DNA from 2 places in the Actinoallomurus sp. NPDC050550 genome. Region 2 is predicted to be linked to the other one. Evidence: riboswitches for the same ligand, from Rfam matches in the RefSeq annotation. Region 2 holds a riboswitch; the other holds the start of a gene.
The links. A riboswitch is a leader RNA that binds a small molecule or an ion and turns the genes downstream of it on or off. The one in region 2 is predicted to bind glycine.
Positions count from the first base shown of each region.

Region 1: linked by a shared signal. The riboswitch ahead of gcvP (aminomethyl-transferring glycine dehydrogenase) and the one ahead of gcvT (glycine cleavage system aminomethyltransferase GcvT) in region 2 are both predicted to bind glycine.

Region 1 is NZ_JBFAJC010000009.1:89,316-93,131, forward strand. Features, by position in the region: gene AB0I04_RS15065 (ABC transporter permease) at 1-840, shown strand, start outside; gene AB0I04_RS15070 (hypothetical protein) at 939-1,826, opposite strand; glycine riboswitch at 1,994-2,090, shown strand; gene gcvP (aminomethyl-transferring glycine dehydrogenase) at 2,251-3,816, shown strand, end outside.
Region 2 is NZ_JBFAJC010000088.1:377-4,192, forward strand. Features, by position in the region: gene glyA (serine hydroxymethyltransferase) at 1-999, opposite strand, end outside; gene gcvH (glycine cleavage system protein GcvH) at 996-1,382, opposite strand; gene gcvT (glycine cleavage system aminomethyltransferase GcvT) at 1,379-2,485, opposite strand; glycine riboswitch at 2,651-2,748, opposite strand; gene AB0I04_RS52155 (glycoside hydrolase family 6 protein) at 3,057-3,816, shown strand, end outside.

The sequences.
Region 1 (3,816 bases), on a different contig from region 2:
GGCGTGGGCGTCCTGCGGCTGCCGACGCGGCCCGCGTCGGCCATCGGGCGGCTCCGGTGGGCGCTCGCCGACGGGCGGACGATCGTGCGGCGGAATCTCGGCCACCTGAAGTCGCAGCCGGGAGAGCTGGTCGGCCAGCTGGTGTTCCCGGCGGTCATGGTGGTGATGTTCGGCTACGTGTTCGGCAGCGCCATCCCGGTCCCGGGCGGGGGGAACTACCGCGAGTACCTCATGCCCGGCCTGTTCGGGATGACCGCGTTCACGGGCGTGCTGGCCACCTCGATGGTGGTCGCCCAGGACGCCGGCCGCGGTGTCATGGACCGGTTCCGGTCCATGCCGATGGCACGGTCGGCGGTGCCGTTCGGGCAGACGGGCGCGGACATCATCACCGGCGCGCTCGGCATGGTGGTCATGGTCGCCTGCGGTTTCGCCGTCGGCTGGCGCCCGCACGAGGGACCGGTTCGGACCCTGACCGCCTTCGCCCTCCTGGTCCTCATGCGTTACGCGATCAGCTGGGGCGGTGTGCTGCTCGGCCTGCTGATCAAGGAGGAGACGCTGGACAACCTCGTTCCGCTGATCTTCCCGATCACGATGGTGTCCAACTCGTTCGTGCCGACCACGGGTATGCCGGCGTGGCTGCGCTTCATCGCCGACTGGAACCCGGTCAGCGCGATCGTCGCGGCGTGCCGCGATCTGTTCGGCAGCCCCGGCGTGGTCGGGAACGCCCACCTCGTGTGGCCCCTCCGCCACCCGGTGGCCGCGACCCTGCTGTGGTCGGCCGTTCTGCTGCTCGTCTTCGTCCCGGCGGCGGTACACCGGTACCGCACGGTGAACCGCTGACGGCCGCCCCGGACCGGACCGGCGGCGGCCGCCCCGGACCGGACCGGCGGCGGCCGCCCCGGACTGGTCGGGGCCGCCCAGCCCTGGACCGGCCGAGGTCACGACGGCGCCGGGTCCGCGCCGGCGCCCTGGTCGTCGGCACCGTGGCCGGACCGGAGCATGGCCATCGCGTTCGGGAAGGGCACGGCGCCGGCCTCGACGATCCGCCGCGCCAGCGGGCGAAGGAGCTCGGCCAGCCGGGCCGCGCCGTCCCGGCCGAGGGCGTCCAGCGGCGGGCGGGCGAGCCGGTCGGTGACGTCCTCGATCGCCCGCCGGTCCGCACGGCCCTCGGCGGTGATCGCGCCGTCCGCGTCGAGGAGGCCCCGGTCCCGCAGCCGGTCGGCGGCGGCCGTCCACTCCTGTTCGGTCCAGCCCCGGTAGTCGCGCTGCTCGGGCGGGGTGAGGCCGAGTGCGCCCGCGACGACGTTCGCCTCGCAGCCGTCGAGCCCGGCGGCGAGCAGGGCGGCGACGTGCCCGTCCCCGCGGAACTCCCGGAGCGCGGTGACGGCGTGCCACAGCGCCAGGCGCGGCTCGGCCGGCCGGGGCAGAGCGGCGTGCGCCGCGAACAGGACGCGGCCCGGGGCCGGCGCCGCCTCCGCCGCCCGCCCCGCCAGGGCCGCGGCCTCCGCGACGTCGGCCGAGTCCACCAGGTCGCCGAGCAGGCGGCGCAGGGACCGGTCCACGACGGCCGTCCGGGCGGCCAGGACGGTCTCGGGCGAGGAATAGCGCCAGGCGTCGGGGATCGCGCGGGCGACCATGCGCGGCGCGAAGTTGTAGAACGCGGCCGTGACCACCTCGGGGGAGGGCGCGCCCAGGGCCGCCGACCGGGAGGCGAAGTAGCCCATCCAGAAGCCCTTGAGGCCCGCGTCGGCGTACGCCGCCTTGGCCTCCGGCGCGAAGTAGACGAACGCGTGACAACACTCGATCAGCCGCCAGGTCTCGTCCATCGGACCCTCCTCGTCGCCGTCGCCGGGCCGCCCATCGTCGCACGGGACGACGCACTGATCTTCTGGAGCGTTGATCTCCGGATAGCCGGTGATCTCCGAGAGTGGTGATCTTCGGGGAACCGGGACCGTGGCGACGGGCGACGCCTCCGGTAGGGTGGAACCGCCGTCGACCTCGTACGGGAGAGACTTCGCACAGCGTGGTGCGGGGCGCCGAAGGAGCAACCCTCCCCGGAACCTCTCAGGCAAAAGGACCGTACGAGTTAGGCACCTCTGGAAAGCAGGCCGGCGATCCACGCCAGACCTCACCGAAGGTGCAAGCCGCGCTCCGGCGCGGTGAAGCTCTCAGGTTCACTGACAGAGGGGGAGACCGGCCACCGGCCTGCCCGGTGGTGGTTGCGCATCCATCGCACCAGGAGGCTCCCCAATGACCGAGGTCCCCTTCGCCGATCGGCACATCGGGCCGTCGCGCGGCGACCGCGCCGAGATGGCCAAGGCCGTCGGCTTTCCGAGTGTTAAGGCCCTCGTCGACGCCGCCGTGCCCACGGTGATCCGTACCGACCGTCCGCTGGATCTGCCTCCGGCGCTCACCGAGGTGCGGGCGCTGGCCCGGCTGCGTGAGCTGGCCTCGGAGAACCAGGTCCTCACCTCGATGATCGGTCTGGGCTACCACGGCACGGTCACGCCCGGGGTGATCCTCCGGAACGTCCTGGAGAACCCCGGCTGGTACACCGCCTACACGCCGTACCAGCCGGAGATCTCCCAGGGCCGCCTCGAGGCGCTGCTGAACTTCCAGACCGTCGTGAGCGACCTGACGGGGCTGCCGGTCTCGAACGCCTCCCTGCTCGACGAGGGCACCGCGGCGGCCGAGGCGATGACCCTCGCGCACCGGGCTTCAAAGGCCGGGGACACCTTCCTGATCGACGCCGACGCGCTGCCGCAGACGATCGAGGTCATCCGTACGCGGGCGTTGCCGCTGGGCATCGACGTCGTCGTCGCCGACCTGTCCGAGGGACTGCCGGACGGCGAGTTCTTCGGCGTCCTGCTGCAGTACCCCGGCGCGAGTGGCGCCGTGCGCGACCTGTCGGCCGTGACGGAGGCCGCGCACGAGCGCGGCGCGCAGGTCGTCGTGTCCGCAGACCTGCTGGCGCTGACGTTGCTCACGCCGCCGGGGGAGTTCGGCGCGGACATCGCGGTCGGGACGTCGCAGCGGTTCGGCGTGCCGTACGGCTTCGGCGGCCCGCACGCCGGCTACATGGCCGTACGCGAGGGCCTGCAGCGGCAGCTGCCCGGCCGCCTCGTCGGCGTGTCCGTCGACGTGGACGGCGGTCCGGCCTACCGCCTGGCGCTGCAGACGCGCGAGCAGCACATCCGCCGCGAGAAGGCCACGAGCAACATCTGCACCGCCCAGGTGCTGCTGGCCGTGATGGCGAGCATGTACGCCGTCTACCACGGCCCGGAGGGACTGCGGGGCATCGCCGAACGGGTCCACGAGCAGGCCGTACGCCTCGCGGGCGGCCTCGCCGCGGTCGGCGCCGAGATCGTCCACGAGACCTTCTTCGACACCGTGCTCGCCCGCGTCCCGGGGCGCGCCGAGGAGGTCGTACGACGGGCGCGCGAGCGCGGGATCAACTTCCGGCTCGTGGACGCCGACCACGTGGGGATCGCCTGCGACGAGACCACGACGGACGAGCACGTCGCCGCGGTGTGGCGGGCGTTCGGCCTGGCCGACAACGAGGCCCTGTCCGTCCACGCGGGGGCCGCGCTGCCTCCGGCCGTCCGTCGGGAGAGCGGCTACCTGACGCACCCGGTCTTCCACGCGCACCGCTCGGAGACGGCGATGCTCCGGTACCTGCGTCGCCTGCAGGACAAGGACATCGCCCTGGACCGCTCGATGATCCCGCTGGGCTCGTGCACGATGAAGCTCAACGCGACCACCGAGATGGAGCCCATCACCTGGCCGGAGTTCGCGCAGATCCATCCGTTCGCGCCG
Region 2 (3,816 bases):
CCGGCCGGTGATCTCGGAGTCGACCAGGTCGACCAGGACGAGGTGCACGTCCGTGCCGCCGGTCAGCACCTTGACGCCGGCCTTGGCGGCGTCCTCGCGGAGCAGCCGATCGGCGAGGATCCTGGCGCCGTCGATCGTCCGGGCCTGCCGCTCGGCGAACTCCTCGGACGCGGCGATTTTCAGGGCGACGGCCTTGGCGGCGATGACGTGCTCGAGCGGGCCGCCCTGCGTGCCGGGGAACACCGCCGAGTTGATCTTCTTGGCGTACTCCTCGCGGCAGAGGATGAGGCCGCCGCGCGGACCGCAGAGCGTCTTGTGCGTCGTCGTGGTCACGACGTCGGCGTACGGCACCGGAGACGGGTGCAGCCCCGCCGCGACCAGGCCCGCGAAGTGGGCCATGTCGACCATGAGCAGCGCCCCGGACTCGTCGGCGACCCGCCGGAACGCGGCGAAGTCGAGCTGCCTCGGGTAGGCGGACCAGCCGGCGACGATCAACTTCGGCCGGTGCTCGTGGGCCAGCCGGGCGACCTCGTCCATGTCAACGAGGCCGTCGGGACCCACGTGGTACGCCGCGACGTTGAACATCTTGCCGGAGTAGTTGATCCGCATGCCGTGGGTCAGGTGCCCGCCGTGCGCGAGATCCAGGCCGAGGATCGTGTCACCCGGCTCCAGCAGCGCGAAGTAGACCGCGATGTTGGCCTGCGCGCCCGAGTGCGGCTGCACGTTGGCGTGCTCCGCGCCGAACAGCTCCTTGGCCCGGTCGATCGCCAGCTGCTCGGTGACGTCGACGTACTCGCATCCGCCGTAGTAACGCCGGCCGGGGTACCCCTCCGCGTACTTGTTGGTCATCACCGAGCCCTGCGCCTCGAGGACGCCGATCGGCGCGAAGTTCTCCGAGGCGATCATCTCCAGGGTGGACTGCTGGCGGTGCAGCTCCTCCGCGATCGCGGACGCGACCTCCGGGTCGAGCTCGGACAGGGGCAGGTTGGCAAGGCTCATGACGCCTCCTCGATGAGCTTCGCGTAGGCCTGCGCGTCGAGCAGGTCACCCGAGTCGTCACTGGTGCGCACCCGGAACAGCCATCCCTCGCCGTAAGGGTCAGAATTGATCACGGCCGGGTCCTCCTCCAGGGCGGCGTTGACGGCAACGACCTCGCCGGTGACGGGCGCATAGATGTCACTCACCGACTTGGTCGACTCGGCCTCGCCGCACGGCTCTCCGGCCTCGACGGACGCGCCCTCCTGCGGCAGCGACACGTAGACGATGTCACCGAGCGCGTCGGCGGCGTACGCCGTGATGCCGACGGTCACCACACCCTCGGCCGGCTCGGTGATCCACTCGTGCTCCTGGGTGTAGGAAAGCGTCTCGGGAACAGTGCTCACGAAGTCCTCCTGTAGAACGGCAGCGCTACCTTGTCGACCGGCTCGTGTTTACCGCGGATGTCCACGGCGAGGTCGGTGTCCTCGGCATGGCCCGCGTCGATGTAGGCCATGGCGATGGGTTTGCCCAGCGTCGGGGACGGCGCACCACTGGTCACCACACCACAGGGCGTGCCGTCCGGCGTCACGATGTCGTACCCGTGGCGCGGCACCCGGCGCCCCCGCGCGACGAGCCCCACGAGGGTGCGCGCGGGCGGGGTGTCGGCGCGCGCGGCCAGTGCGGCACGCCCGACGAAGTCCCCGTGCTTGTCCAGCTTGACGGTACGGCCGAGGCCGGCGTCGTACGGCGTGGTCTCGGCGGTCAGCTCGTTGCCGTACAGCGGCATGCCCGCCTCCAGCCGCAGGGTGTCGCGCGCGGACAGCCCGGCGGGCCGCAGGTCCTCGCCGCCGGCCTCCGTGACGGCGCGCCAGACGGCCACGGCGTCACCGGCCGAGACGAACAGTTCGAAGCCGTCCTCGCCGGTGTACCCCGTGCGGGCGATCAGCGCGTCGATCCCGGCGACCTTCCCCGGCAGGATCGCGTAGTACTTCAGGTCGGCGAGCGCGGCGTCCGTGAGCTTCTCCAGGATGGCCTGGGCCTTCGGGCCCTGCACGGCGATGAGCGCGTACGCGTCGGAGCGGTCGTCGACGGTGGCCTTCTCGAAGCCGCTCGCCCGCTCGGTGAGCTCGGCGCGGACGGTCGCGGCGTTGGCGGCGTTCGCGACCACCATGAAGGTCTCCGGGGCGAGCCGGTAGACGATCAGATCGTCGAGGACGCCCCCGGCCGGGTCGACGATCATCGTGTAGCGCGCCCGGCCGACGGCGAGCACGGACAGGTGCCCGATCAGCGCGTGGTCGAGGGCCGCCCCGGCCTGCGGGCCGGTGACGAAGATCTCTCCCATGTGGGACAGGTCGAACAGCCCGGCGCTGGTGCGGACGGCCTGATGTTCGGCGGTCTCGCTCCCGTAGCGCAGCGGCATGAGGTAGCCGGCGAACTCGGTGATCATGGCACCGAGCTCGGCATGAACCTCGTGCAACGGTGTTCTCTTGGCGTCCGGCGTGGACATCGGGGCAGGCTCCTATCACGCGGGCGGCCGGGATCCCATCCTCCCATTGGCGCGCGAAATGCGGTCGCGGTGCCCTCCCCCTCTGTCATCGGTGCCTGAGAGCTTCACCCCCGGTCGGGGGCTTGCACCTTCGGCGGGAGCGTCGCTCCGCTTTCCAGAGGTCGCCTGGTCCGCACGGTTCCTGTGGCCTGAGAGGTTCCGGGGAGGAGTTGCTCCTTCGGCGTACCCCGCTGGCGGCGAGGTCGCTCTCCCGTGCGGGATCAACGGCATGGCCAGGCTAGCAGTGCAGGAGCGTCCGGGAAACGGGGCCGCCGCAGGTCGCGTACCGGGAGCCCGCAGGGCGGCGGACCGGGTACGTCGGCCGGACCGACGTCGCGCGACGGACCGGGCATGTCCGCCGGACCGGAACGCGGGGCGACGAGCGGCGGACCGGGACTTCCGGATCAATTCCCTTGGAAGCTCCGGCAGGCGCCGAAGATCGCGAATTATGTTGATCATCTAGCGGCCGCCGGGGGAGGGCGCGACGGCGGGGGCAACGCCTTTCACCATCGCATCGAGCGTGAGGAGCTCCATGGCCCACTCAAGGACATCTCGGCGGATCACCGGCTTGGCCGCGCTCGGCGCCGCGGCCGTCATCGGCCTGAACGGAGCCTGCTCGCCTGGTCAGGCGGCGGGCACCGTCGCGGCCCGCGCCGCGGCGCCCGCCGCCGCGGCCGGCAGCCCGATCGACATGACCAGCGGCTTCTACGTCGACCCGGACTCCAACCCCGCCAAGTGGGTACGGGACAACCCCGGCGACGCGCGCGCCGCCCAGATCAAGTCGGCGATCGCCGACAAGCCGACGGCGGGCTGGTTCGGCGACTGGAGCGGCGACATCGGGACGGCGGTCTCGAACTACGTCGGCGCCGCCGACGCCGCCGACAAGCTGCCCGTCCTGGTCGCGTACAACATCCCTGGCCGGGACTGCTCGGGCGAGTCCAAGGGCGGTTCGGACAAGGACAAGTACGAGGCGTGGATCTCCGCGTTCGCCGGCGCCATCGGAACACGGCCCGCCGTCGTGGTCATCGAGCCGGACGCCCTCGCCCAGCTCGACTGCCTGCCGACCGACTCGGAGCGGCAGTTCCGCCTGAACCTGCTGGAGTTCGCCACCGAGCAGTTCAAGGCCAAGGCGCCGAACACCTGGGCGTACCTCGACGCCGGCAACGCCAAGTGGATCGCCGCGGACACCATGGCCCAGCGGCTGGAGTCCGCCGGCGTGCACAACGTCCGGGGCTTCGCCGTCAACGTCTCGAACTACTACACCACCGACGAGTCGGAGTCCTACGGCACGG